Regions from separate parts of the Streptomyces sp. NPDC086766 genome, predicted to be linked through region 1. Evidence: predicted binding sites of a transcription regulator. Region 1 holds the regulator's gene; the other holds the start of a gene.
The links. The regulator HrcA, encoded in region 1, represses chaperone genes, less so after heat shock. The targets are predictions, from matches to a motif close to TTNGCACTCNGNNNNNCNGAGTGCNAA.
Positions count from the first base shown of each region.

Region 2: a site for HrcA is predicted at 6,187-6,213, ahead of groES (co-chaperone GroES). Genes of this name have one in related genera too.

Region 1 covers NZ_JBIVBI010000001.1:88,912-103,638, forward strand. Annotated here, with positions in the region: gene ACIPM1_RS00380 (SpoIIE family protein phosphatase) at 1-939, shown strand, start outside; gene hemW (radical SAM family heme chaperone HemW) at 1,239-2,471, shown strand; gene ACIPM1_RS00390 (DUF3097 domain-containing protein) at 2,533-3,333, opposite strand; gene ACIPM1_RS00395 (MBL fold metallo-hydrolase) at 3,366-4,091, opposite strand; gene hrcA (heat-inducible transcriptional repressor HrcA) at 4,285-5,301, shown strand; gene dnaJ (molecular chaperone DnaJ) at 5,302-6,435, shown strand; gene ACIPM1_RS00410 (nitronate monooxygenase) at 6,579-7,667, shown strand; gene ACIPM1_RS00415 (16S rRNA (uracil(1498)-N(3))-methyltransferase) at 7,664-8,404, shown strand; gene ACIPM1_RS00420 (VOC family protein) at 8,421-8,813, shown strand; gene ACIPM1_RS00425 (hypothetical protein) at 8,949-9,524, shown strand; gene ACIPM1_RS00430 (S41 family peptidase) at 9,736-12,903, shown strand; gene ACIPM1_RS00435 (HIT domain-containing protein) at 12,946-13,299, shown strand; gene ACIPM1_RS00440 (ribonuclease Z) at 13,306-14,238, shown strand; gene ACIPM1_RS00445 (adenosine deaminase) at 14,284-14,727, shown strand, end outside.
Region 2 covers NZ_JBIVBI010000002.1:17,345-32,071, forward strand. Annotated here, with positions in the region: gene ACIPM1_RS03250 (LCP family protein) at 86-1,105, shown strand; gene ACIPM1_RS03255 (YciI family protein) at 1,269-1,625, shown strand; gene ACIPM1_RS03260 (RNA polymerase sigma factor) at 1,676-2,932, shown strand; gene ACIPM1_RS03265 (methyltransferase domain-containing protein) at 2,979-4,148, opposite strand; gene ACIPM1_RS03270 (polysaccharide deacetylase family protein) at 4,254-5,195, shown strand; gene ACIPM1_RS03275 (polysaccharide deacetylase family protein) at 5,192-6,007, shown strand; gene groES (co-chaperone GroES) at 6,360-6,668, shown strand; gene groL (chaperonin GroEL) at 6,784-8,409, shown strand; gene ACIPM1_RS03290 (hypothetical protein) at 8,834-9,007, opposite strand; gene ACIPM1_RS03295 (hypothetical protein) at 9,027-9,395, opposite strand; gene ACIPM1_RS03300 (ester cyclase) at 9,720-10,427, opposite strand; gene ACIPM1_RS03305 (SDR family NAD(P)-dependent oxidoreductase) at 10,537-11,310, opposite strand; gene ACIPM1_RS03310 (MOSC domain-containing protein) at 11,610-12,278, opposite strand; gene ACIPM1_RS03315 (LysR family transcriptional regulator) at 12,359-13,270, shown strand; gene ACIPM1_RS03320 (WhiB family transcriptional regulator) at 13,355-13,684, opposite strand; gene ACIPM1_RS03325 (response regulator transcription factor) at 14,065-14,676, shown strand.

The DNA.
Region 1 (14,727 bases):
CTGATCGCGGGCGGCCGCCCGCTCGGCACGCTGGTCATCGGGCGGGCCGGGCTGCTGCGCTTCCCCGACGAGATCACCGGGCTGGTCGAGGACCTCGGTCGCCGGGTCGCGCTCGCCGTCGGCGCGGCCCGGCAGTACGCCCGCCAGGCCACCATCAGCGCCGTCCTGCAGCGCGGGCTGCTGCCCGGCGCGGTCGCGCAGATCCCCGGGGTGCGCAGCGCCCTGGTCTACGAGCCGTGCGACAAGGGCGGTCCGAGCGGCGACTTCTACGACCTCTTCCCGGCCGGGGACGGCCGCTGGTGCTTCGCCGTCGGCGACGTCCAGGGCAAGGGCCCGGAGGCCGCCGTGGTCATCGGGCTGGCCCGGCCCTGGTTGCGGCTGCTGGCCCGCGAGGGCTACGGCGTCCCCGACGTCCTGGACCGCCTCAACCAGCTCCTGCTCGACGACGCCACCGAGGCCGCCGACGCCGCCGCCCGGGTCCTGGTGGCCGCGGGCGGCCGCACCCCCGCCCCCGGCGACGGCCCGCAGACCCGCTTCCTGTCCCTCCTCTACGGCGAGCTGGCCCCCTTCGAGGGCGGTGTCCGCTGCACCCTCGCCTGCGCCGGGCACCCGCTGCCGCTGCTCCTCGGGCGCCGGGGCGACGTCCGTACGGTCGCCCGCCCGCAGACCCTGCTCGGCGTCGTCGAGGACGAGACGTACACCAGCGAGACCTGCGAGCTGGCGCCCGGCGACACCCTGCTGTGCGTCACCGACGGGGTGACCGAGCGGCGCTCCGGCTCCCGTCAGTTCGACGACGGCGACGGACTCGCCAAGGCCCTCGCCGGGTGCGCCGGGCTGGACGCGGAGCTGGTCGCCGAGCGCATCCGGCGGCTGGTGCACGACTTCGGGGCCGGGCCCCCGGAGGACGACCTGGCGCTGATGGTGCTCCAGGCGGAGTGAGCGGCCGAGGGCGGGCGCCCGGGCTGTGCGGCCGAGGTCAGGGGCCTGGCGTGTGCGGCCGCAGGCGGGCGCCCGGGCGTGAGTGGCCGAGGGTGGGCGGCCCGCCGGGGCCCCGGCGGGGAGCGAACGCCCGGAGTCGGAGCTTGGCGTCAGCGACCACGGGCAGGCGCCCAGGCGTGACTGGCCGAGGGTGCGCAGCGCCCTGGTCTACGAGCGCTGCGGAGCGAGAGCCGTAGAGCCGGCGCCTCGGAGTGGGCGCCCGGCCCGGGACCCGGCGCCGGTGCTGGACAATGGAGGACATGCCTTCCGCACTTCCCGACGGCGAGCCCGTCCCCGAGGACGGCGCGCTGCCCGCGCGGGTGCTCGCCGGGGCCGCCGACCGGCCCCTCGGGTTCTACCTGCACGTGCCCTACTGCGCGACCCGCTGCGGCTACTGCGACTTCAACACCTACACCGCCACCGAGCTGCGCGGCACCGGCGGCGTGCTCGCCTCCCGGGACAACTACGCCGGGACGCTGACCGACGAGATCCGCCTGGCCCGCAAGGTCCTCGGCGACGATCCGCGCGAAGTCCGTACGGTCTTCGTCGGCGGCGGCACGCCCACCCTGCTGGCCGCGGACGACCTGGTGCGGATGCTGCGGGCGATCCGCGACGAGTTCGGTCTCGCGCCCGACGCCGAGGTGACGACGGAGGCCAACCCCGAGTCGGTCGACCCGGCGTATCTGGCGGCCCTGCGGGAGGGCGGCTTCAACCGGATCTCCTTCGGTATGCAGAGCGCCCGGCAGCACGTGCTGAAGGTCCTCGACCGCACGCACACCCCGGGCCGCCCCGAGGAGTGCGTCGCCCAGGCCCGCGCGGCGGGCTTCGAGCACGTGAACCTCGACCTGATCTACGGCACCCCCGGAGAGTCGGACGACGACTGGCGGGCCTCCCTGGACGCGGCCCTGGGCGCCGGCCCCGACCACGTCTCGGCGTACGCCCTGATCGTCGAGGAGGGCACGCAGCTCGCCCGCCGGATCCGCCGCGGCGAGATCCCGGGGACCGACGACGACGTGCACGCCGACCGCTACCTGATCGCGGAGGAGACGCTCTCCGCGGCGGGCTTCGCGTGGTACGAGGTCTCCAACTGGGCCACCTCCGAGGCGGCCCGCTGCCTGCACAACGAGCTGTACTGGCGGGGCGCCGACTGGTGGGGCGCGGGCCCCGGCGCGCACAGCCACGTCGGCGGCGTGCGCTGGTGGAACGTCAAGCACCCGGGCGCCTACGCCGCCGCCCTCGCCGGGGGCCGCTCCCCGGGCGCCGGCCGCGAGCTCCTCGCGGACGAGGACCGCCGGGTGGAGCGGATCCTGCTGGAGCTGCGGCTGCGCGAGGGCGTACCGCTGTCCCTGCTGCGGGAGGCGGGACGCGCGGCCTCCCGCCGCGCGCTGTCCGGCGGTCTGCTGGAGCCGGGGCCGTACGAGGCGGGACGCGCGGTGCTCACCCTGCGGGGCCGGCTGCTGGCCGACGCGGTGGTGCGCGACCTGGTGGACTGAGGGGCCGGACCCCGGCGGCCGCGGCGAGGGCTCCGCGTGCCTCGGCGAACGGTCACGTGCCTCAGGGCACGGTCACGTGGTCGATGAGACGCTCGACACACCCCAGCAGATCCGGCTCCAGGTCCCGGTACGAGCGGACCCGGGAGAGGATCCGCTGCCAGGCGGCGCCCGTGTTCTCCGGCCAGCCGAGAGCCCGGCACACGCCCGTCTTCCAGTCCTGCCCGTGCGGGACCCGGGGCCAGGCGTCGATGCCCACGGAGGACGGCTTCACGGCCTCCCAGACGTCGATGTACGGATGGCCCACGACCAGCGCGTGCTCGTCGGTCACCGACTCGGCGATGCGCCACTCCTTGCTGCCCGGCACCAGGTGGTCCACCAGGACGCCCAGGCGGGCGTCGGGGCCGGGTGCGAAGTCCGCCACGATCGACGGCAGGTCGTCCACGCCCTCCAGGTACTCGACGACCACGCCCTCGACGCGCAGGTCGTCGCCCCACACCTTCTCGACGAGTTCGGCGTCGTGCCGCCCCTCGACGTAGATCCGCCCGGCGCGGGCCACCCGCGCGCGGGCGCCGGGCACGGCGACCGAACCGGACGCCGTACGGGTGGGCCGCACCGGCCCCGACGCCGGCTTCACCAGCGTCACCGCGCGGCCCTCCAGCAGGAAGCCGCCCGGCTGGAGCGGGAAGACCCGGTGCTTGCCGAAGCGGTCCTCCAGCGTCACCGTGCCCGCCTCGCAGCCGACCACCGCCCCGCAGAAACCCGTCCCCGGCTCCTCCACCACCAGACCCGGGTCCGCCGGCACCTCCGGCGCGGGCCGGGACTTCTTCCACGGCGGGGTCAGGTCGGCGGAGTACTGGCGCATTCGAATGACGATAGGGAGAACCCCGCGGGCGATCAGCGCGACACGCCGAAACGTCGGGCCAGGGCGTCACGCTGCGCCCGGACGAACGCCGCGTCCACCACCCCGCCGTGACCGGGCACGTACAGCGCGTCCTCGCCCCCCAGTTCCAGCAGCCGGTCCAGGGCGGCGGGCCACCGGGAGGGCACGGCGTCGGGACCGGCCTGCGGCTCCCCGGACTCCTCGACCAGGTCGCCGCAGAAGACCACCGCCGGGTCGCCCGGCACCACGACGGCGAGGTCGTGCCGGGTGTGCCCCGGGCCGACGTCGTGCAGCAGCACCTCCCGGCCGCCCTTCAGCTCGACGACGGCCTTTCCCCACACACCCTCCCGGGGAGAGACCAGGGTGTCCGCCGCCACCTCGGCCGCCCCGCCCTCCAGCCCGTTGCGCACCGCGTCCGCGCACAGCTCCGCGCGCCCGTCCTCGAACACCGCGCGGGAGCCGCCCGCGGCGAAGACGTGGGCGCCCGCGAACACGGCCGCGCCGAAGACGTGGTCGAAGTGCGGATGCGTCAGTGCGAGAAACCGCACACGGCCGCCGGCCAGCCGCTCCGCCTCCCGGCGCAGCCGGACCCCCTCCGCCAGGCTCGACCCGGCGTCGACCATCAGCGCGCCGTCCTCGCCGAGGACCAGGCCCACCGTGCAGTCCCACACCGGAAGGCGGCGGCGGCCGACCCCCTCCGCCAGCCGTTCCCACCCCAGCTCTTCCCAAGTCACCGTCATACGGCGACGCTAGCCGCGAGGGCCGCCGGGGCCCAGCCGCGGCGGCCCTCGCGGCACGACCTCGCAGGCCGTAGCCGGACCGGCCTTGCCGCGGGCGTACCCGACGGCCGTACACTGGGCCGGGTAAAGCTGGCACTCGTATGCGCCGAGTGCCAGGCAAGGAGCCGCGGGACGACTTCTGGAGGTGTGCGCGATGCTCAGCGAACGAAGGCTTCAGGTGCTGCGCGCCATCGTCCAGGACTACGTGGGCACCGAGGAGCCGGTGGGCTCCAAGGCCCTGACCGAGCGGCACAACCTCGGTGTCTCGCCCGCCACGGTCCGCAACGACATGGCGGCCCTGGAGGACGAGGGCTACATCGCCCAGCCGCACACCAGCGCCGGACGCATCCCCACCGACAAGGGGTACCGCCTCTTCGTCGACAAGCTGGCCGGGGTCAAGCCGATGACCGCGCCGGAGCGCCGGGCGATCCAGAACTTCCTCGACGGCGCCGTCGACCTCGACGACGTGGTCGCCCGCACGGTGCGGCTGCTCGCGCAGCTGACCCGGCAGGTCGCCGTCGTGCAGTACCCCTCGCTGACCCGCTCGACCGTGCGGCACGTGGAACTGCTGTCGCTCGCGCCCGCGCGTCTGATGCTCGTGCTGATCACGGACACCGGCCGGGTCGAGCAGCGGCTGGTCGACTGCCCGGCCCCCTTCGGCGAGACGTCCCTGGCGGACCTGCGCGCGCGGCTGAACAGCCGGGTCGCCGGCCGCCGTTTCGCGGACGTGCCGCAGCTCGTCGAGGACCTGCCGGACGCCTTCGACGTCGAGGACCGGGGCACGGTCTCGACGGTGCTGTCCACCCTCCTGGAGACCCTCGTGGAGGAGAACGAGGAGCGGCTGATCATCGGCGGCACCGCCAACCTGACCCGCTTCCCGCACGACTTCCCGCTCACCATCCGGCCCGTCCTCGAGGCGCTGGAGGAGCAGGTGGTGCTCCTGAAGCTGCTGGGCGAGGCGAAGGATCCGGGCATGACGGTGCGCATCGGTCACGAGAACGCCTACGAGGGACTCAACTCCACATCCGTGGTGTCGGTGGGCTACGGTTCGGGCGGCGAGGCAGTCGCCAAGCTCGGCGTGGTCGGACCGACCCGCATGGACTACCCGGGAACGATGGGAGCGGTACGCGCAGTGGCACGGTACGTCGGACAGATCCTGGCGGAGTCCTAGGTGGCCACGGACTACTACGCCGTACTCGGCGTGCGTCGCGACGCGTCGCAGGAAGAGATCAAGAAGGCCTTCCGGCGGCTCGCGCGCGAGCTGCACCCGGACGTCAACCCGGATCCGAAGACCCAGGAGCGGTTCAAGGAGATCAACGCCGCCTACGAGGTGCTGTCGGACCCGCAGAAGAAGCAGGTCTACGACCTCGGCGGCGACCCGCTCTCGCAGGCCGGCGGCGGTGCGGGCGGCTTCGGCGCGGGCGGCTTCGGGAACTTCTCCGACATCATGGACGCGTTCTTCGGCACGGCGTCGCAGCGCGGGCCGCGCTCGCGCACCCGCCGGGGCCAGGACGCCATGATCCGGCTGGAGATCGAGCTGGACGAGGCGGCCTTCGGCACCACCAAGGACATCCAGGTCGACACGGCCGTCGTCTGCAACACCTGCAACGGCGAGGGCGCGGCCCCGGGCACCACCGCCCAGACCTGCGACATGTGCCGCGGCCGCGGTGAGGTCTCGCAGGTCACCCGGTCCTTCCTGGGCCAGGTCATGACCTCGCGCCCGTGCCCGCAGTGCCAGGGCTTCGGCACCGTCGTGCCCACCCCGTGCCCGGAGTGCGCGGGCGACGGCCGGGTGCGGTCGCGCCGCACCCTGACGGTGAAGATCCCGGCCGGTGTCGACAACGGCACCCGCATCCAGCTCGCGGGCGAGGGCGAGGTCGGGCCCGGCGGCGGCCCCGCCGGCGACCTCTACGTCGAGATCCACGAGTTGCCGCACCAGACCTTCCAGCGGCGCGGCGACGACCTGCACTGCACGGTCACCATCCCGATGACCGCGGCGGCCCTCGGCACCAAGGTGCCGCTGGAGACCCTGGACGGCATGGAGGAGGTCGACATCCGCCCGGGCACCCAGTCCGGCCAGTCGATCCCGCTGCACGGCCGGGGCGTCACGCACCTGCGCGGCGGCGGCCGGGGCGACCTCGTGGTGCACGTCGAGGTGCAGACCCCGACCAAGCTCGACCCCGAGCAGGAGCACCTGCTGCGCGAACTCGCCAAGCTGCGCGGCGAGGAACGGCCCCAGGGCCAGTTCCAGCCGGGGCAGCAGGGCCTGTTCTCCCGGCTGAAGGACGCGTTCAACGGGCGCTGAGGCGACTCCGTCCACGGGGCGCTGAGCCGGCACCGTTTCCGGCTCTGTTCCGGCCTCTCCGGCCGCCCTCCCGGCCGTCCGCCCGGACCGCCGGGAGGGCGGCCGGATGCGGTGCGGTGGGCGGGACGTGACACCATGCGGGCATGTCCACCGCACTGACCGATCTCTTCCCGTATCCGATCGTGCAGGCCCCCATGGCGGGCGGAGTCTCCGTACCGCGGCTCGCCGCCGCCGTGTCCGACGCCGGCGGGCTCGGGTTCCTCGCCGCGGGCTACAAGACCGCCGACGGGATGTACCAGGAGATCAAGCAGCTGCGCGGACTGACCGACCGCCCCTTCGGCGTGAACCTGTTCGTGCCGCAGCCGGAGCACGCCGAGTCCGGCGCCGTCGACCTCTACGCCCACCAGCTGGCCGGCGAGGCCACCTGGTACGAGACCGAACTCGGCGACCCGGAGAGCGGACGCGACGACGGCTACGACACCAAGCTCGCCGTGCTCCTGGACAACCCCGTGCCGGTGGTCTCCTTCCACTTCGGCGTCCCCGCCCCCGAGGTGGTGGACGCGCTGCACCGCGCGGGCACCTTCGTCCTCGTCACGGCGACCACCGCCGAGGAGGCGCTCGCCGTGCGGCAGGCGGGCGCGGACGTGGTGATCGCGCAGGGTGTGGAGGCCGGCGGCCACCAGGGCAGCCACCGCGACCTGCCCGAGAACGGCTGCCCCGGCACCGGAGTGCTCGCGCTCGTCGCACAGGTCCGCGAGACGGTGGACATCCCGGTCGTCGCCGCGGGCGGCATCATGCGCGGCAGCCAGATCGCCGCCGTCCTCGCGGCGGGCGCGAGCGCCGCCCAGCTGGGCACGGCGTTCCTCGCCACCTCCGAGTCCGGCGCGCACGCCCTCCACAAGGCGGCGCTGACCGACCCCGTCTTCCCCCGCACGGAGCTGACCCGCGCCTTCTCCGGACGCCCGGCGCGCGGCCTGGTCAACCGCTTCCTGCGGGAGCACGGCCCCTACGCGCCCGCCGCCTACCCCGACCTCCACCACCTCACCGCGCCGCTGCGCAAGGCGGCCGCGAAGGCGGGCGACGCGCAGGGCATGGCGCTGTGGGCCGGGCAGGGCCACCGCATGGCCCGCGGTCTGCCCGCCGGGCGGCTGGTGGAGGTGCTGGCGGCCGAACTGGACGCCGCCCGGGCGGCGTTGTCGGGCTTCCCCACGAGCGGAGGTGAGGTGCGATGACCGCGCCGGTGTTCGTCGTCGACCAACTCGACCGGATCGGGCCGGAGTTCGTGCTCGACGGCCCCGAAGGGCGGCACGCGGTCTCCGTCAAGCGGCTGCGCCCCGGGGAGGACGTCATCCTCACCGACGGGCGCGGGCGCTGGGCCGAGGGCGTGGTGAAGGCCGCCGAGGGCAAGGACCGGCTGGTGGTCACGGACCTGGAGTCCGTGACCGAGGAACCCGCCCCGTCCCCCCGGATCACCGTCGTCCAGGCGCTCCCGAAGGGCGACCGGGGCGAGCTGGCCGTGGAGACCATGACCGAGGTCGGCGTCGACGCGATCGTGCCGTGGGCCGCCTCCCGCTGCATCACGCAGTGGAAGGGCGACCGTGGGCTGAAGGCGCTCGGCAAGTGGCGGTCCACCGCCCGCGAGGCCGGCAAGCAGTCCCGCCGGGTGCGCTTCCCCGAGGTCGCGGACGCGGCGACGGCCCAACAGGTCGCCACCCTGCTCGCCGGCGCCGACTTCGCCGCCGTGCTGCACGAGAGCGGCGAGGAGCCGCTGGCCACCACCGCCCTCCCCACCGCCGGTGAGATCGTCCTCGTCGTCGGGCCCGAGGGGGGCGTGTCCCCGGAGGAGCTGGAGCTGTTCGCCCGGGCGGGCGCGAGGCCGTACCGGCTCGGGCGTAGCGTGTTGCGCACCTCGACCGCCGGTACGGCGGCGGCCGCCCTGCTCCTGGGCCGCACCGGCCGGTGGTCCTGACCCGGAGGGGGATCCCGTGGAACTGGCACAGGTCCGGCTGCTCGTCGGCGACTTCGCCGCCTGCTACCGCTTCTACGCCGACGTGCTCGGCCTGAAGCCGCAGTCGGGGGCGATGGAGGGGCCGTACGAGAAGTTCAGTCCGGCCACCGGGTCCGCGGGCATCGCCCTCCAGGACCGGGCGATGATGGCCGGGATGCTGGGCGAACTGGGCGAGGAGGCCAACGGGCACCGCTCCCTGGTGGTGCTGCGCGTGGACGACCTCGACGCGACCTGCGCCCGGATCACCGCCCGCGGCGGGACCGTGCTGCACGGCCCGGCCCCGCTGACCGACCGGATGCGCGTGGCCCACCTCAAGGACCCCGAGGGCAACCTCGTCGAACTCCAGGAGTGGCTGCTGCTGCGCGGCTGACCGCGCGGGTCCGGCACGGTGCCGCGCGGGCCGGCCGTGCAGCGAGGTGGGGCCACGCACCCGAGGGGGCGGGCGGCGCGCGTGTGGCCGTATGCGCTCTACCGCGCGGGGCGGGCCGGTGGCAGGCTGCCGTGCATGGGGGTACCGAGGCGTATCGGGCAACGGCCGCGCGGGCGGCGGGTGATGGCCGTGGCGGGGCTCGCGGCGGTCGCCGTGGGCGGGGCCGTCGCGTGCGACCCCGGCGGGCTGAACTCCGCCGCGGTGGCGTACACGACCGACAAGACCGCGACCGCGGAACTGAACCGGCGGCACGCCGCCGTGCGCTGGCTGACCTGCACGGCCGGCTACGAGGGCGGGGACAAGGCGCGGACCCCGGGGACGCGGGCGCCCTCGGCGTCCGTGACCACCGTCGCCACCGTCGACTGCCAAGGGCGGACGAAGGACGGCCGGAGGATCACCGTCACCGGCAAGGTGACCCGCGCCGTCGACGGCGCCTGCGTGCGCGGGAACCTGACCGCGAAGGTGGGCGGCAAGGTGTGGTTCCACGTGGACGGGCTCGGCGACTGCGACGCCGCCCCCGGCCCGACGTACGCCCCGCCCGTCACCCACCGCCCCACCCGCGACGGTCCCGGGCCGACGGTCACGGTGACCGTCACCAGGACCCTGTGGTGCAAGGGCGACCCCACCTGCTGGCCCGTCGAGGGCAAGTGAGGCCGCACCCTTCCCGCGTCGGTCCGCCCCGCGCGGAGCCGACGTGCGGGGGAAGTGATCGAAACCCCTGTCCACGGATGCCGTGGCTGCGTAGGGTGATCGGGTGACTCAGCCCACATCGTCAGCAAAGGCGTCGTCGTCTGCGTCGTCCGCTCCGCCGGCCGCCTCCGCCGCGTCGGCGTATCTCCGGTTCCCGCACCTGCACGGCGGGTTGGTCGCCTTCACCGCCGAGGACGACGTGTGGCTCGCGCCCCTCGACGGCGGCCGCGCCTGGCGGGTCAGCGCCGACAACGTGCCGGTGACCCACCCGCGCATCTCGCCCGACGGCGCCACCGTCGCCTGGACCTCCACCCGCGACGGGGCCCCCGAGGTGCACGCCGCCCCCGTCGACGGCGGCCCCGCCCGGCGCCTGACGCACTGGGGCAGCCGGCGGACCCAGGTGTGCGGCTGGACCCCGGACGGCGAGGTCCTCGCGATCAGCACCCAGGGCCAGGCGAGCCTGCGCCGCACCTGGGCACGGGCCGTCCCGCTCGACGGGGGACCGGCCACCACCCTGCCCTACGGCCCCGTCGGCGACGTCGCCCACGGCCCGCACACCGTGCTGCTGTCCGCGCCGATGGGCCGCGAGGCGGCCTGGTGGAAGCGCTACCGCGGCGGCACCGCGGGCAAGCTGTGGATCGACCCCGCCGGCGACGGCGAGTTCGTACGGCTGCACGAGGACCTCGACGGCAACATCGAGTGCCCGGTGTGGGTGGGCGAGCGCCTGGCCTTCCTGTCCGACCACGAGGGCACCGGAGCGCTGTACTCCTCCCTCGCCGACGGCTCCGACCTGCGCCGGCACACCCCCCTCGACGGTTTCTACGCCCGGCACGCGGCCGGCGACGGCAGCCGCGTCGTCTACGCCAGCGCCGGTGAGCTGTGGCTGCTGGACGACCTCGACGGCGCCGAGCCGCGCCGCCTGGACGTCCGGCTCGGCGGCCCGCGCGTCGACCTCCAGCCGCACCCGGTGAGCGCCGCCCGCTGGTTCGACCACGCCTCGCCCGACCACACCGCGCGCGGCAGCGCGGTGGCCGTGCGCGGCGCCGTCCACTGGGTCACCCACCGCTCCGGCCCGGCCCGCGCGCTCGCCGCGCGGCCCGGGGTGCGGGCCAGGCTGCCGCGCACCTTCCGCGCGGACGGCGAGGAGTGGGTGGTGTGGGTGACGGACGCCGAGGGCGAGGACGCCCTGGAGTTCGCGCCCGCCACCGGCGTCGCCGTCGGCGCGACCCCGCGCCGGCTCGCCGCCGGGCAGCTCGGCCGCGTCATGGAGCTCGCCATGGCCCCCGACGGCAGCCGTGCCGCCGTCGCCTCGCACGACGGGCGGCTGCTGCTCGTCGAACGGGAGACGGGGGAGGTGCGCGAGGTCGACCGCAGCGAGGACGGCGACGTCGGCGACCTCGCCTTCTCGCCCGACTCCGGCTGGCTCGCCTGGTCGCACCCCGGCCCCCGGCCGCTCTGCCAGCTGCGGCTCGCCAACACCACCGACCTGTCGGTCACCGAGGCGACTCCGCTGCGCTTCCAGGACTACGCGCCCGCGTTCACCCTCGACGGCAAGCACCTGGCCTTCCTCTCCAGCCGCTCCTTCGACCCGGTCTACGACGAGCACGTCTTCGACCTGGCCTTCGTGGAGGGCTGCCGCCCGCATCTGATCACCCTGGCGGCGACCACGCCGTCCCCGTTCGGGCCGCAGCGGCACGGGCGCTCCTTCGAGGCCCCGGACAAGGACGAGACGCCCGAGAGCGAGGGCACCCCGGCCACCCGCATCGACCTGGAGGGCCTGGCCGACCGGATCGTGCCGTTCCCCGTCGAGGCCGCCCGCTACTCCACCCTGCGCGCCGCCAAGGACGGCGTGCTGTGGCTGCGGCACCCGGTGCGCGGCGTCCTCGGAGCCACCCGCGCCACCCCCGACGACCCCGATCCGAAGACCGAGCTGGAGCGTTACGACCTCGCCCAGCAGCGCCTGGAGCACCTCGCCGCCGACGCCGACCACTTCGAGGTCAGCGGCGACGGCAAGCGGGTCCTGCTGTGGACCGACGGCAAGCTGAAGGTCGTGCCCAGCGACCGGCGCGCCTCGAACGACGACGACAGCGACTCGAACATCACCGTGGACCTCGGCCGGGTCCGGCAGACCGTCGATCCGGCAGCCGAGTGGCGGCAGATGTACGAGGAGACCGGCCGCCTGATGCGGGACCACTTCTGGCGGGCGGACATGGGCGGCGTCGACTGGGACGGCGTCCTCGGCCGGTACCGCCCGGTCCTCGACCGCCTCGCCACCCACGACGACCTGATGGACCTGCTGTGGGAGGTGCACGGCGAGCTCGGCACCTCCCACGCCTACGTCATGGCGGACGGCGGCTACGGCCGCGGGCCCCGGCAGGGGCTGCTCGGCGCGGACATCTCCCGCCACGAGGACGGCAGTTGGCGCATCGACCGGATCCTGCCCGCGGAGACCTCGGACCCGGACGGGCGCAGCCCGCTCGCGGCGCCCGGGGTCGCGGTGCGCGCCGGGGACGCGATCGCCGCGGTGGGCGGGCAGCCGGTCGACCCGGTGACCGGGCCCGGCCCGCTGCTGGTCGGCACGGCCGGCAAGCCCGTCGAGCTGACCGTCTCGCCGTCCGGCGGGGGCGAGGCGCGGCACGCGGTGGTGGTGCCCCTCGCGGACGAGGAGCCGCTGCGCTACCACGCGTGGGTGGCCGACCGCAGGGCCTACGTCCACGAGAAGTCCGGCGGACGCCTCGGCTATCTGCACGTGCCCGACATGCAGGCGCCCGGCTGGGCGCAGATCCACCGCGACCTGCGCGTGGAGGTGGCCCGCGAGGGGCTCGTCGTCGACGTGCGGGAGAACCGCGGCGGCCACACCTCCCAGCTGGTCGTGGAGAAGCTGGCCCGGCGGATCGTCGGCTGGGGCGTGCCGCGCGGGATGCGGCCGTACAGCTACCCGCAGGACGCGCCCCGCGGTCCCGTGGTCGCGGTCGCCAACGAGTTCTCCGGCTCCGACGGCGACATCGTCAACGCGGCGATCAGGGCGCTCGGCATCGGCCCGGTGGTCGGCACCCGCACCTGGGGCGGCGTCATCGGCATCGACAGCCGCTACCACCTGGTCGACGGCACGCTGATCACCCAGCCCAAGTACGCGTTCTGGCTGGAGGGCCAGGGCTGGGGCGTGGAGAACCACGGCGTGGACCCGGACGTCGAGGTGGTGCAGCGCCCGCAGGACCACGCCGCCGGGCGGGACGTCCAGCTCGACGAGGCGATCGCGCTGGCGCTGGCCGCGCTGGAGGACAACCCGGCGAAGACGCCGCCGGACTTGCCGGAGCCCGGCCGGCGCACGGCTCGATAGCATGCCCCCGTACGCGATCAACCGGCGTGAGGAGGCACCCGTATGGCAGGGGAGCCGCAGGACGACTGCCTGTTCTGCAAGATCGTGGCGGGGCACGTCCCGGCGACGATCGTCCGTGAGACCGAGACGACCGTCGCCTTCCGTGACATAAATCCCCAGGCGCCCACCCACGTCCTGGTGATCCCCAAGGCGCACCACAAGGACGCCGCCGCGCTCGCCGCCGCCGACCCGGCCGCGGCGGCGGACGTCCTGCGGGAGGCGGAGGCCGTCGCCGCCGAGGACAAGCTGGAGAGCTACCGCATCGTCTTCAACACCGGCCACGGCGCCGGGCAGACGGTCTGGCACGCGCACGCCCACGTCCTCGGCGGCCGCGGCCTCGAGTGGCCCCCCGGGTGAGGTGCCGTGTCCGTCCGTGAACTGGTCGTCCTCGGCACCGCCAGCCAGGTCCCGACCCGCCACCGCAACCACAACGGCTACCTGCTGCGCTGGGACGGCGAGGGCATCCTGTTCGACCCCGGCGAGGGCACCCAGCGTCAGATGGCGCGCGCCGGGGTCGCGGCGCACGACCTGAACCGGATCTGTGTCACCCACTTCCACGGCGACCACTGCCTGGGCCTGCCCGGGGTCGTCCAGCGGATCAACCTCGACCAGGTGCCGCACGAGGTGACCGCGCACTACCCGCGCTCGGGGCAGCGGTTCTTCGACCGGCTCCGGTACGCCACCGCCTACCGGGAGACCGTCCCGCTCACCCAGGCGCCGGTCGACGCCGACGGCGACCTGGCGGTGACCCCCGCGTACACCCTCCAGGCCCGCCGGCTCTCCCATCCCGTCGAGTCGTTCGGCTACCGGCTCGTCGAGCCCGACGGGCGCCGCATGGTGCCCGAGCGGCTCGCCGCGCACGGGATCAAGGGGCCGGACGTGGGCCGCATCCAGCGCGAGGGGACCCTGGGCGGGGTTCCGCTGGAGGCGGTGAGCGAGGTGCGGCGCGGGCAGCGGTTCGCGTTCGTCATGGACACCCGGCTGTGCGACGGCGTGTACGCCCTCGCCGACGGCTGCGACCTGCTCGTCATCGAGTCGACCTTCCTCGACGAGGAGGAGGGACTCGCCGTGGAGCACGGCCACCTGACGGCGGGCCAGGCGGCGCGGGTGGCCCGCGAGGCGGGCGTACGGCATCTCGTGCTGACCCACTTCAGCCAGCGGTACTCCGAGCCTGGGGGCACCTCCCGGACGGAGTCTGGGGGAGAGTTCGAACGGCAGGCGCGGGCGGCCGGGTTCGAGGGGGAGCTGACCGTGGCGCACGACCTGCTGCGGGTGCCGGTCCCGAAACGGCGCTGAACCGGATGTTCCGTATCGCCCGCCGGACGCCCGTACGATGCTGCGATGCCCCTCCCCAAAGCTGAACTGCACCTCCACATCGAAGGCACCCTCGAACCCGAGCTGGCCTTCGGCCTGGCCGCCCGCAACGGCGTCGCGCTGCCCTACGCCGACACCGACGCGCTCCGCGAGGCGTACCGGTTCGAGGACCTCCAGTCCTTCCTGAACCTGTACTACGAGCTGATGGCCGTGCTGCGCACCGAGCGGGACTTCGAGGACCTCGCCGACGCCTACCTCGCCCGCGCCGCCGCGCAGGGAGTGCGGCACGCGGAGATCTTCTTCGACCCGCAGGCGCACCTGGCGCGCGGCGTGGAGATGGGCACGGTCGTCGAGGGGCTGTGGCGGGCGCTGGGCCGCAGCGAGCGCAGCCACGGCGTCTCCACCCAGCTGATCATGTGCTTCCTGCGCGACGAGTCCGCGGAGTCGGCGATGCGCACGCTGGACGCCGCG
Region 2 (14,727 bases), on a different contig from region 1:
GGGCGGCACAGGGAGCGCCGGCGAGGGCGGCACAGGGAGCGCGGGCGAGGGCGGCGGCGGGAGCGGCGGAGGCGAGGACGCCGCCATACGCACCGGCCGGCGGCCGGCCGCGCTGAGGGCCGCGGGCCTCGCTCTCGCGGGCGCCCTGGTGCTGGGCGTGGGGACGGCGGGCTGGGCGTACTGGCACCTGAACCACAACATCAGGAGCGTGGACATCGGCAACGCGCTCGGTGACGACCGGCCGGCCCGGCCACAGGCCTCCTCGGCGGCGTCCGCGGTGCCCGCCGCCGCCCTGCCGAGCGGGGCGCTGAACATCCTGGTGCTGGGCTCGGACTCGCGCAGCGGCGAGGAGAACCGCAGGCTCGGCGGCGGCGACAGCGAGGGCGCTCGCTCCGACACGGCGATGGTCGTGCACGTCGACGCGGGCCGCCGGACGGCCACTGTGGTGAGCATCCCCCGGGACACACTGGTGACGCGCCCGTCCTGCCCGCTGCCGTCCGGCGAGCGGACGGACGAGGCGGACGCCGTGATGTTCAACAGCGCCTACGCGGTCGGCGGCCCGGTGTGCGCGGTCAAGACCGTCGAGTCGCTCACCGGCGTCCGCATGGACCACTACCTGGAGATCGACTTCTCGGGCTTCGCGAAGCTCGTGGACGCCCTCGGCGGCGTCACCGTCACCACCGGCGAGGACATCGACGACGACCGGAGCCGTCTGCACCTGCCGGCGGGCACCCACCACCTGGACGGCACCCGGGCGCTGGCCCTGGCCCGCACCCGGCACGGCATCGGCGACGGCAGCGACCTCGGCCGCATCGGTCTGCAGCAGGAACTCGTCAAGGCGCTGCTGGAGCAGATCCGGGCCACCGGCCTGCCGGCCGATCCGGCCCGGCTCTACCGGGTCGCCGACACGGTGACCGGCAGCCTGACGACGGACACCGGCCTGGACTCGCTGGGCGAGCTGACCCGCCTGGGCCAGAGCCTGAGGGGCCTGTCGGCCGGCCGGGTGAGAACGGTGACCATGCCGGTGGTGCCGGCCCCGTCCGACCCCGACCGGGTGGTGGCCGAGGAACCCGCGGCGAGCCGCCTCTGGGCGTCCCTGCGCTGACCATCCACCGTCCACCGCCGACAGGAACCCCCACCCACCTGCGGGAACGCCCCCGGAGAAAAATCCTCGGGAAAATCCGGCGCGGGTGTCGATTCCCGGTGTCCCCGTTCGACGCACGGGTGAGAGGCGGGGAAGGGCCCCGTACTCGACCCGAGGAGACACCATGCCGCGCTACCTGTCGCTCGTGAAGATCGACGAGTCCACCGCTCCCGCCGAGGGCCCGAGCTGCGAGCTGACGCAGCGGATGGGGGAGCTGATCGAGGAGATCACCAAGGCCGGGGTCATGCTCGACACGGCCGGGCTGACCCCTTCCGCCCAGGGCGCCCGGGTGCACTGGGAGGGCGGGAAGATCTCCGTCACCGACGGCCCGTTCACCGAGTCCAAGGAGGTCGTCGGCGGCTACGCGCTCATGCAGTGCAAGGACATGGCCGAGGCCCTGGAGTGGACCAAGCGGTTCCTGAAGGTCCACGAGGACTTCTGGACGGTGACCTGCGAGGTGCGGGAGATCGCCGAGGGCTGAGTCCTCCTTGGCCGGGGGCCGCCGGGGGTGTTGCATGGGGAACTGTGGAAGTGGACAGGCAGCCCATCGGGCCCTCCGGCGCCCTCGAAACCGTCTTCCGGCTGGAGTCGCCGCGCGTCGTCGCCGCCGTGGCCCGGATCGTGCGGGACGTCGGCATCGCCGAGGAGCTGGCCCAGGACGCGCTGGTCGCGGCGCTGGAGCAGTGGCCCCGGGACGGGGTGCCGGACAACCCCGGCGCCTGGCTCATGACCACCGCCCGCCACCGCGCCGTCGACCTGGTGCGCCGCCGGGAGCGGTACGCCCGCAAGCTGGCCGAGATCGGGCGCGACCTGGAGACCACGTCCGGGCCGGAGGAGCCCTCCGGCCCGGACGACATCGACGACGACCTGCTGCGGCTGGTCTTCACCACCTGCCACCCCGTGCTGTCCGCCGAGGCGCGCATCGCCCTCACCCTGCGGCTGCTCGGTGGCCTGACCACGGCCGAGATCGCCCGCGCCTTCCTCGCGCCCGAGCCGACGGTCGCCCAGCGCATCGTGCGCGCCAAGCGGACGCTGGCCACCCGGAACATCGCCTTCGAGGTGCCGTACGGACCCGACCGTGAGGCCCGCCTCGGTTCCGTGCTCGACGTCATCTACCTCGTCTTCAACGAGGGTTACGCCGCCACGGCCGGCGACGACTGGCTGCGCCCCGCCCTGTGCGAGGACGCGCTGCGCCTGGCCCGGCTGCTGAGCGGGCTGATGCCCAAGGAGCCCGAGGTGCACGGGCTGGCCGCGCTGCTGGAGTTCCAGATGTCGCGCGCCGCCGCACGCACCGGCCCGGACGGCGAGCCGGTGCTGCTCAAGGACCAGAACCGGCGCCGCTGGAACCGCATGCTCATCGCCCGTGGCGTCACCGCCCTGGCCCGCGCCGACGCCGTGGCCACCGGAGCCCCCGGCCCCTACGTCCTCCAGGCCGCCATCGCCGCCTGCCACGCCCACGCGCTCACCTACGAGGAGACCGACTGGCCCGCCATCGCCACCCTGTACGGCCTGCTGGCCGCCCGGTCCCCGTCCCCGGTGGTGGAGCTGAACCGCGCGGTGGCCGTCTCGATGGCGGACGGCCCGGCCCCGGCGCTGGAGATGGTCGACGCCCTCGCCGCCGAACCGGCCCTGCGCGACTACCACTTGCTCCCCAGCGTCCGCGGCGACCTCCTGACCCGGCTCGGCCGCCCGGCGGAGGCCCGCGCGGAGTTCGAGCGGGCTGCGTCCCTCACCCGCAACACCCGCGAACGGGCCCTGCTGCTCCGCCGCGCGGCCGCGTCCGGCTGAGCCGCCGGGCGCGCTCACCCGTCCGGCCCGGCCCGCGCCGCCCCCGTCAGTCCGCCGGGTGGCCGAGCAGCATGGTCGGGGCTCCCGCGACGCGGGTCAGGAACACCGTCGCCGTGTTCCGTCCGTGCGGCTTGGGCAGCACCTTGCGGCGCAGTTCCTCCGGTTCGACCGCCGAGCCCCGCTTCTTCACGGTCAGGACGCCGACCTCGCGCTCCCGCAGCAGGGCCTTCAGCTTCTTGACGTTGAAGGGGAGCCGGTCGGTGATCTCGTAGGCGCGCGCGTACGGCGTGGGGCGCAGGGTGTCGGCGGTGACGTAGGCGATGGTCTCGTCGAGCAGGCCCCCCTCGAGCTCCTCGGCGGCCTCGGCGACCAGGTGGGCCCGGATGACGGCGCCGTCGGGCTCGTACAGGAAGCGGCCGACGGGGCGGACCTCCGGGTCGGGCAGGCCGCGGCCGAGCAGGGTGCGCGGGCCGGGGAGCAGGGTGGCCCGGACGCGGCCGGGCTCGGTGCCGAACCAGAGCACCGCCTCCTTCACGTCCCCGCCGTCGGAGATCCACTCGGCCTCGGCCTCGGCGGGGACGGCCTCGTGGGGGATGCCCGGGGCGACCTTCAGCGCCGCCCGGGGGGCCTCGAGCGCGGTGTTTACCGCCCAGGACAACGGCGGCGAGTACGCCTCGGGGTCGAAGATCCGGCCCCGGCCGCCGCGCCGCGCGGGGTCCACGAAGACGGCGTCGTACGCCGAGGTGTCGACCTCGGTGACATCCGCCTCCCGGACCTCGATCAGGTCGGCCAGCCCCAGCGCCTCGGCGTTCGCCCGCGCCACGGCCGCCGTCAGCGCGTCCCGGTCCACGGCCAGCACGCGGATCCCGGCGCGGGCGAGCGCGATCGCGTCCCCGCCGATCCCGCAGCACAGGTCGGCCACGGAGGTCACGCCGAGGTCCCGGAACCGGTGCGCCCGGTGGGTCGCCACGCTCGTCCGGGTCGACTGCTCCACCCCGTTCGGCGTGAAGAACATTCGCTCCGCGTCCTGGGCCCCGAACTTCGCCGCCGCCCGCTGCCGCAGCCGCGCCTGCCCCAGCGCGGCCGACACCAACTCGGCTGGGTGCTCGCGGCGCAGCCGGGTGGCGACGGCGAGCTCTCCCGCGGGGTCGGTGCCGCGCACCTCGTCCAGGAGGGCGCGGCCCTCGGGGGTGAGCAGCGGGGCGAAGTCGCGCAGGTGGTGGTCGTTCACCGGCTCATTGTGGGCCAGTCGGTGGACGGTGCGCCTCCCGCCGCGGTGTCGGCTCGGGTTCCGAGCGGAAGCCTGCGAAGATCCGGCGCCATGGGAGTAGTAGTACAAAATGACAAAAAGCGCCCCCCGGTGGCGGTGCGCCGGAAGGCCGTGCCCCGCGGTGGTCTCGCGCTCCTCGTGGCCGCCGCCCTCGCCTCGGGCTGCACGCCCTCCCCCACCCGGATCCGGCCGGCCCCGGGCCAGGAGCCCCTCCTCCAGGTGCCCCCGGCCCGCGCCCTCCACTCCTACGCCGGACGCCTGCGCGCCGCCTACGAGGCCCGGGCGGCCGCCGCCCGGCGCTGGGGCCTCGGGCGGGTCCCGCTCACACCCCCGCCCCCGCCCGCCGTCAAACCGAGGATCCACGCCCGCCCCGGCTTCGAGGTGACGAACCAGGAGGAGTGGGACCTGCCCCCGGTCTTCACGACCGTCCCGACCAGGGAGCGCGTCGTCTTCCTCACCATCGACGACGGCGCGGAGAAGGACCCGAAGTTCCTGGAGATGATGCGGGAGCTGCACATCCCGTACACCGCCTTCCTCAGCAACTACCTGGTGAAGGACGACTACGGGTACTTCCGGACGGTGCAGGCCGACGGCAACACCCTCGACAACCACACCCTGCACCACCGCTACCTGCCGGGACTGTCCTACGAGGACCAGGTGCGCGAGATCTGCGACATGCAGGACATCATGCGGCGCCAGTTCGGCAAGCGGCCGAAGGTCTTCCGCCCGCCCTACGGCAACTACAACCAGGACACCCTGGACGCCGCCAAGTCCTGCGGCATCGAGTACGCGCCGATCTGGAACGAGGAGGTCTTCGTCGACCGCTGGGAGTACCGCGAAAACGACCAGCGGATCCACCCCGGCGACATCGTCCTCACCCACTTCCGCGGGCCGGGGGAATGGAACGGCACGATGATCGACGACATGCGCCGGTTCCTGGACAAGGTCACGGCCGAGGGGTACGCGGTGGCCCGGCTGGAGGACTACCTGTGAGCCCGCGGCGCGTGGCCGCGGCCCTGCTCGCGGCCGCGCTGCTGACCGGCTGCGCGCCGTCGGTCGACCCCATCGAGCGGCTCGGCAGGAAGGCGGCCCAGCGGGTACGGCCCGCGGACCCGGCCGCCGAGCAGCCCTACCGTCGCTGGGGCCTGACGGCCCCGCTGCCCGCGCCCCCGCGCCCGTTCGCCCGGCCCCGGCTCACCGGCACCGCCGGCCCGGGATCGCCCCCGGTCGTGGACCACGTCCGGACCTCCGACAAGGTCGTCTTCCTCACCTACGACGACGGGGCGGAGCGTGATCCGCGGTTCGTCGACATGGTCCGTGAACTGCGGCTGCCGGTCAGCATGTTCCTCACGGACCGGGTCGTCGGACCGGAGTACGGGCACTTCGCCCACCTGATGTCGGTCGGCGCGGACCTCCAGAACCACACCCTCGACCACCCCTCGCTGCGCGGCCTGCCCTACGCGAGCCAGCGCGCCGAGATCTGCGGCCAGCGGGACAAGCTGCACGCCCGCTTCGGCGTCCGCGCCCGCCTCTTCCGGCCGCCGTACCGCGCCTTCGACCGCACGACCCTGCGCGCGGCGGCCGACTGCGGGGTCTCGGCGGTCGTCCTGTGGCGCGCCTCGATGTCGGACACCGACCTGCGCTTCACCCACGGCCACCACGGCCTGCGCCCCGGCGACATCCTCCTCGTCGCCTCGGACGACGACGACCTCGACGGCCCGACCCTGCGCGAACGCACGACACGCCTGCTGCGCCGGATCCAGGAACGGGGTCTGACGGTGGGGCGGCTGCAGGACTACCTGTGACGCAAGAGAGCCTGTCGGGGGCACCCCCTGCTCGAAGAGCTTGGGGGAGTTCGAGGACGAGGCCGTCCAGGCCGAGGCGGGGTTCCGGGGGCGGCGGCTCCCGGGGCCGGCCACACCAGCAGACGGTGGGCTGCACAACCCCACGCTCACAAGGAACCCTCGCGACGCGTCGCAGGCAATTGGCACTCCGCTTGACCGAGTGCTAACGACGGTCATAGTCTCAGGTCTGGCACTCCCCCCTGGAGAGTGCCAACACAGCGACGGGCAGGTCCGGCACCCGCGACGACGGATCGACCTGGTCGCCACCTCAGACAGTTAACCCCGTGAGATCTCCGAAGGGGGAGGTCGGATCGTGACGACCGCCAGCTCCAAGGTTGCCATCAAGCCGCTCGAGGACCGCATCGTGGTCCAGCCGCTGGACGCCGAGCAGACCACGGCCTCGGGCCTGGTCATTCCGGACACCGCCAAGGAGAAGCCCCAGGAGGGCGTCGTCCTGGCCGTGGGCCCGGGCCGCTTCGAGGACGGCAACCGCCTTCCGCTCGACGTCAGCGTCGGCGACGTCGTTCTCTACAGCAAGTACGGCGGCACCGAGGTGAAGTACAACGGCGAGGAGTACCTCGTCCTCTCGGCCCGCGACGTGCTCGCGATCATCGAGAAGTAATCACCTCAGCATTCCTGCTGTGAGCTGCGCCCCTGGCCCCCGCGACCGATAAGAAGCCGGGCGCCCGGGGCGCAGTTTCTTTTTCACCCAGATTTCCGAGAGGGCTCCCGCTGCCATGGCGAAGATCCTGAAGTTCGACGAGGACGCCCGTCGCGCCCTCGAGCGCGGCGTCAACAAGCTTGCCGACACGGTCAAGGTGACGATCGGCCCCAAGGGCCGCAACGTCGTCATCGACAAGAAGTTCGGCGCGCCCACCATCACCAACGACGGCGTCACCATCGCCCGCGAGGTCGAGGTCGAGGACCCGTACGAGAACCTCGGCGCCCAGCTGGTGAAGGAGGTGGCGACCAAGACCAACGACATCGCGGGCGACGGCACCACCACCGCCACCGTGCTCGCCCAGGCGCTGGTGCGCGAGGGCCTGAAGAACGTCGCCGCCGGTGCCTCCCCGGCCGCCCTGAAGAAGGGCATCGACGCCGCGGTCAAGGCCGTCTCCGACGACCTGCTGGCCACCGCCCGCCCGATCGACGAGAAGTCCGACATCGCCGCGGTCGCCGCGCTGTCCGCGCAGGACCAGCAGGTCGGCGAGCTCATCGCCGAGGCCATGGACAAGGTCGGCAAGGACGGCGTCATCACCGTCGAGGAGTCCAACACCTTCGGTCTGGAGCTGGACTTCACCGAGGGCATGGCCTTCGACAAGGGCTACCTCTCGCCGTACTTCGTGACCGACCAGGAGCGTATGGAGGCCGTCCTCGACGACCCGTACATCCTGATCCACCAGGGCAAGATCTCCGCGATCGCGGACATGCTCCCGCTCCTCGAGAAGATCATCCAGGCCAACGCCTCGAAGCCGCTGCTGATCATCGCCGAGGACGTCGACGGCGAGGCCCTGTCGACCCTGGTCGTCAACAAGATCCGCGGCACGTTCAACGCCGTGGCCGTCAAGGCTCCGGGCTTCGGCGACCGCCGCAAGGCGATGCTGCAGGACATGGCCGTCCTCACGGGCGCCACCGTCATCTCCGAGGAGGTCGGCCTCAAGCTCGACCAGGCCGGTCTGGACATCCTCGGCTCCGCCCGCCGCATCACCGTCACCAAGGACGACACCACGATCGTCGACGGCGCCGGCAAGAAGGAGGACGTCGAGGGCCGCGTCGCGCAGATCAAGGCCGAGATCGAGTCCACTGACTCCGACTGGGACCGCGAGAAGCTCCAGGAGCGCCTCGCGAAGCTGGCCGGCGGCGTGTGCGTGATCAAGGTCGGCGCCGCCACCGAGGTGGAGCTGAAGGAGAAGAAGCACCGTCTGGAGGACGCCATCTCCGCGACCCGCGCCGCGGTCGAGGAGGGCATCGTCTCCGGTGGTGGCTCCGCCCTGGTCCACGCCGTCAAGGTCCTCGAGGGCAACCTTGGCAAGACCGGCGACGAGGCCACCGGTGTCGCCGTCGTCCGCCGCGCCGCCGTCGAGCCGCTGCGCTGGATCGCGGAGAACGCGGGCCTGGAGGGCTACGTCATCGTCTCCAAGGTCGCCGAGCTGGACAAGGGCAACGGCTACAACGCCGCCACCGGCGAGTACGGCGACCTGGTCAAGGCCGGCGTCATCGACCCGGTGAAGGTCACCCGCTCCGCCCTGGAGAACGCCGCCTCCATCGCCTCCCTCCTCCTCACGACCGAGACCCTGGTCGTCGAGAAGAAGGAAGAGGAAGAGCCGGCCGCCGCGGGCCACGGCCACGGCCACGCCCACTGACGCAGCCCGGCGAGCCGTACTGAGCTACGGCGCCGAGCCCACCGTAGGCCCGGTCCCCCTGGCGGGGGGCCGGGCCTACGCGCGTCCCACGACGTCATTCGAAGCACGCCCCGGCCGCCCCCGGGCACCGGGAACCGCGCCTCAGTGCAGGAGGCCGTGGGTGACGGCGTTCGCGGCCGGCTCGGCGACGACCGGCTCCACGGCGTCGTGGACCGGCGTGCCGTAGGCCCTTCCCAGGCGTCCATGGGCGCGTAGGACTTGTCGGGGTGCCCGGCCGGCGGCCGGGAGTCCGGCACTGGCCGCCGTCGGCGAATCCGACCCGGGACGGCGCGGCTTCGGTCTCTGCGGCACCGCCGCCTCTGGTGAAGCGGCGGGCCACTCGTATTACTTCTGCTTCGGCCAAGACCGTTTGAAAAACGATGCCCTAATTTCGACTGTCCCGGACTGTGCGCTTGTTCACTTTGTCGATCAGCAGTGCGTAGCCGCCGGCCAGAATGAGTGTCGCCACGTATTGAGCCCAATCGGTCCCGGCGAGCAGCTTGTTCACTCCGATGAGTACGGCAATCCAGACGAGCGTGACAAGGATCTTGGCCGTCATGTGGTGCGCTCCCGATTCTTTACGTGAAGGACGACAGGCAGGCCGAGGCCCCTGCGACGACGACCTTGGAGGCGATGTCCTTGGCCAGGTCCTTGCTGATGTACCTGCCGACGACGAACGCGGCAGCCCCGCCGATACCGGCCTTGACAAGGCAGTTCTGGACCGCCTTGGTCATCTTGTTGTTGTGCAGGAGCGAGGCGCACGCGTACTTGTCGTGGTAGACGGTGCACATCGACCGCAGGTCTTCCCTCGGGTCCACCCCGACGACCGGCGCGGAAGCCTTGGCGACGCGCTGCGCCTGCGGAGCGGCCCACGCGGTCCCCGCGCCCATCATGAGGGCGCCGCTGAGAAGGGTGACGGACAGCGTGCTCGATATCACGCGCTTCATGTTGAAAAGATCCCCGATTCATCTGGCTTGGATAAGCGGACTCTGGTCAGGAGCCTCGCCTTCCGGTCACGCGGAACGCTACAAGCAAGATCACTCGGGGAAGAAGGGAGTTGAGGAAGATCTGAGTCTCTTTGCAGGTGGTTCTGCAATTCAACTGAATTGACCTTCGCCGACGCGTCCCGTGGAGCGCCGTCCGAAGTGCAGCCGCGCTGCCGGAGGTGGAAGGCCCGGGTGCCACGGCGTCGAGCAGCGTGGGCTGAGGCGTTCGTCGCCGACGGGCGGAAGAGGCGTGGTTGTACGTGCAGGGGCCCCTTCGGGCGGTGCCTAGACCTCCAGCGATTCCAGCGCCCCCAACTGCGCCATCAGCCCCAGTTGGTCGTGCTGCCACCAGGTCGCGGCGATCTTCCCGTCGGCACCGAAACGGAACAGCGTCATCCCGGTCATGGTGACCCGCTCGCCGGTGGAGGCGATGCCGAGGAACTCGCCCTTGTGCGTGGCGTTCCAGGTCCAGCGGGCGCAGACCCGGTCGCCCTGGGCGATCAGGTCCTCGATGGTGAAGGTGAAGTCGAAGGCGTCCCGCCACATCCGGTACTCGCGCCGGACGGCGTCCAGGCCGATGGTGTCCTGCGGGTTGACCGGGTCGTGGCTGTGGCAGTCCTCGTCCAGCAGGTCGTTGAGCGGCGGCAGTTCACCGGGGGCGGCGAGGGTCTCGAACAGGCGCCGCGCCGTCGTCGCGCACAACGGCTCGTCCCGGACCACGTCGAGGTCCGTGAACGTCGGTTCCCCGTCGCAGAGGGCGACCAGGTCCTGGAAGATCCGGCCGGTCTCGGGCAGTTCCGAGTTCCGCATCGCCTCCTCGTACGAGGGGAACTCCACGATCTCCACGATGTGCGACGTGTCGGAGCGGTCCCTGCCGACCAGGTCGTGCGTCGCCGTCCGCCTCCCCCGGGTCTGCTCGACCCAGGCGTCCATCAGCCGGTTCATCTCGTCGAACCGGCTCGTCCTGCACTCGATGAGCTGTACGAAGGTCATCGCGGCACCTCCGGCCCCCCTGGGTCCGGTACGTCAGGGCCCATTTTTCCACCGGAGCGCCGCCCTCACCTCCGTACCGGCGCCGCGGCCGGCACCGGTGGCGGAGGTGTCACTGAGGCCCGTACTTGCGGCCCGTCTTCGAGGAGATCCCGCCGAGCAGCGCGCGGGGCGTCACCTTCACCAGGCCCATGAGCGCCTTGTAGCGGGGGTCCGGAATCGACAGGGTCCGGCCGCGGGCGAGGTCCGCCAGCGCCGCCGCGACCAGTTTGTCCGCGTCCAGCCACATCCAGCCCGGGATGTTGTCCGTGCCCATCCCGGCCCGCTCGTGGAACTCGGTGCGGACGAACCCGGGGCACAGCGCCATCAGCCGTACGCCGCTGCCGGCCAGGTCCCGCGCCGCGCCCTGCGTGAACTGCACGACCCACGCCTTGGACGCGCCGTACGTGCCCCGGGGCACGAAGGCGGCCACGGAGGCCACGTTGACGACTCCGCCGCGGCCCCGCTCCCGCATCGCCTCCGTCGCCGCCGACGTCAGCCGCAGCACCGCCTCGATGTGCACCTTGAGCATCCGCAGCTCGTCGTCCATCGAGACGTCCAGGTAGCGGCCCTTGTTGCCGAAGCCCGCGTTGTTGACCAGCAGGTCGACGGGGTGCTTGCGGTCGCCCAGGCGCGCGGCGACCGCCTCGATGCCCGCGTCCGTCGCCAGGTCGGCCGTCAGCACCTCCGCCTCGATGCCGTGCCGGTCGTGCAGCTCGGTCGCCTGCTCCGTGAGCCGTTCGGTGTCCCGCGCCACCAGCACGAGGTTGTGCCCGTCGGCCGCCAGCCGCCGCGCGAACGCGGCACCGATGCCCGCGGTCGATCCCGTAATCAGAGCCGTTGTCATGGCGAAAGATTAGTGGTCCGGACCGTCCGGCTCCGATCTCTGCGCAGGCCGTCCCGATCGGTGACGGTCGGGTGCGGTGCGGACGGCGTCCTTCCGGCACATTTCCGGCACCCTGTCGGCGTCCCTCCGGCACCCTGTCGGCCTTCTCCCGACGCCCTGTCGGCGTCCCTCCGGCCTTCGTCAGGCCCTCGGACGGTCCTCCTTGTCCTGCCCTTGTCCGGCGTCCAGCCGGCGTCCAGCCGGGGTCCGGCCCGTGTCCTTACGGCGGTGACCAAGGACGACCGCACGCTGACGTCCGCTCAGCCGCCGTGGGCCGCCGCGTACTTCCGTGCCGCCGCGCGCGACTCCGGGTGCAGGGCCGTGCCCGCCGCGAGCAGCCGGGGCAGGAGTGCGCGGTCAATCGTGGCGGCCCGGAACTGCAGGGCCACGGTCACGTCGTGGTCCGGCCGGTGCACCACCTCGATCGCGTCGCCCGCCCTGATCTCACCGGCCTCGATCACCCGCAGATACGCCCCCGGCGCGCCCCTCAGCGTGAACCGCTTCACCCAGCCCTTCTCCGCCAGATGGCCCTGGAACGTCCGGCAGGGAATCCGCCCGCTGGTCACCTCCAGCACCACCGCGGGGCCGACCCGCCAGCGCTCGCCGATCAGCGCCCCCGATATGTCGAGGCCCGCCGTGGTGAGGTTCTCGCCGAACGCGCCGTCGGCCAGCGTCCGCCCCAGCTCGCGCTCCCAGGCGTCGAGGTCCTCGCGGGCCATCGCGTACACCGCCTGGTCGTCGCCGCCGTGGTGCCGCGTGTCGCACACCGCGTCCCCGGCCAGACCGCTCGCGCCGACGCCCTTCGGCCCGGGTGCCGCCACCCGCACCGCCCCGTCCGCCGGCCGCTTGTCGATGCCGGTCAGACCCTCCGGCTGGTCGGTGTAGGGCACGGCGCGCGGCCGGCCCAGATTCACTGACAGAAGCTTCATGCCCGCACGGTAGGGGAGCGGGAGCCAAAGCGTCGACGCATTATCGGAACGAGGACCCAAGCCTGGCTTATGCTCAACGGGTGATCGAGGCTCGTCATCTCCGAGTGCTGCGCGCCGTGGCCGCCACCGGCTCCTTCTCCGCGGCGGGACGCGAACTCGGCTGCACCCAGCCCGCCGTCAGCCAGCAGATGAAGGCCCTGGAGGCCTCCGTCGGCACCCCGCTGCTCGTGCGCAGCGGCCGTGAGATGCGCCTGACCCAGGCCGGCGAGGCGCTCGTCCGGCACGCCAACGGGATCCTCGCCGGGCTCACCGCCGCCGAGGAGGAGGTCGCCGCCATCGCGGGCCTGCGGGCCGGGCGCGTCCGGCTCGTCTCCTTCCCGAGCGGCAGTTCCACGCTCGTGCCGACCGCGCTCGCCGCGCTGCGTGCCGCGCACCCCGGCACCCGGGTCTCCCTGGAGGAGGCCGAACCGCCGAGGTCCGTGGAGCTGCTGCGCGAGGGCGACTGCGACGTGGCCCTCGCCTTCCGCTACGAAGGGGCCGCGGGCGCGGAGGAGTGGGAGGACCTGGTCGTACGGCCGCTGCTGACCGATCGCCTCGTGGCGCTGGTGCCGGAACGGCACCCGTTGGCCCACGCGGGGTCAGTGGCGATCGGGGAACTGGCGGGCGAGCCGTGGATCGCGGGCTGTCCGCGCTGCCGCGGCCAGTTGGTGGCGGCGTGCGAGAGCGCCGGTTTCACGCCCCGCATCGACTTCGCGACCGACGACTACCCGGCGGTGGTCGGCCTCGTGGGCGCCGGGCTGGGCGTCGCCGTCCTGCCCCAGCTGGCGATCGAGTCCGTACGGCCGCGGGGCGCGCGTACGGTGACCCTGGAGCCGGCGGTGCGGCGCGAGATCGTCGCGCTCACCCTTCCCGACCTGGCCCAGGTGCCGGCGGTGGCGGCCACGCTGGACGAGTTGGCCCGCGCGGCGTCCCGCCAGGGCCGGGACACGTAGCGGCGGCGGGCACGGGGCGGACGCGCCCGGGGTCGAAACACAAGGGCACGCGTGGGCGTGCCCTGCGGTGGCAGAAACGTTCCTTCAATTGTTCGAGGCGGGGTCCCCGCCGGTCGACGACGCCGTCACCAGCCGGTTCCGTGCCCGTCCCATGAGCTCTTCGCGCTCGTCCTCGGTCAGGCCGCCCCACACCCCGTACGGCTCGCGCACCGCCAACGCGTGCGCCGCGCACTCCGCACGGACCGGGCACCTCATGCAGACCTCCTTGGCCGAGTTCTCCCGAGCGCTCCGAGCCGCACCGCGCTCGCCTTCCGGATGGAAGAAGAGCGAGCTGTCGACCCCGCGGCAGGCCGCCAGCAGCTGCCAGTCCCACAGGTCCGCGTTCGGCCCGGGAAGGCGCGAGAAATCTGCCATTACGTGACCCCTTGTAGCCGTTCGTGGCGGATACGTACCAACGACCGTACATCTCCGATCTAAGGAGATGAAAATATGACTCATTGCGAATCTAGCTCCAGACACCATGAAACGGGAAGAAAAAGGGCTAAACGGGGCATTGCTTGTGATGAAAAGTTGAGGGCCTGGCGGGCATGTCTGCACTGTGTCCGCTTCCTCACGTAGAGTGCCGAAGATGGCACACAGCCCCGTAACTCTTTCGAGTGACCGTCGTTGAGAGTGCGGAGGCGGTTGAGAACACAAGCGCTCGGGCGGGCGTCCGAGACGGTCGACCGCACAGGTGACGATTTCGTACCAGCCTGGAGGCTCAAGGTGACGCGCATCAGCTGCGGAGGACGGCCATGACATCCGTCCTCGTCTGCGACGACTCCCCGCTTGCCCGAGAAGCGCTCCGCCGCGCGGTCGCCACCGTGCCCGGCGTCGAGCGCGTGACGACGGCGGCCAACGGCGAGGAAGTCCTCCGCCGCTGGGGCGCCGACCGCTCGGACCTCATTCTGATGGACGTGCGCATGCCCGGTCTGGGCGGCGTCGAGACGGTCCGGCGCCTGCTGTCCGCGGACCCCGGTGCGCGGATCATCATGCTCACGGTCGCCGAGGACCTCGACGGCGTGGCGCTCGCCGTCGCCGCCGGTGCCCGGGGGTATCTGCACAAGGACGCCTCGCGCGCCGAGCTGCGGGCCACGGTGACCCAGGCGCTGGCCGACCCCACCTGGCGGCTCGCCCCGCGCCGGCTGCGGTCCGCCGAGATGGGTGCCGCGCCCACGCTCACCGCGCGTGAGATCCAGGTCCTGGAGGGCATGAGCCACGGGCGGTCCAACGCGGAGATCGGCCGTGAGCTGTTCCTCTCCGAGGACACGGTCAAGACGCATGCCCGCCGCCTGTTCAAGAAGCTCGGCGCCTCGGACCGTGCGCACGCGGTGGCGCTCGGCTTCCGGTGGGGCCTGGTCCGCTAGGAGCCGCATGCGGCCAGGAGCCGCACATGCGGCGGCGCCCCCACGCGCGGC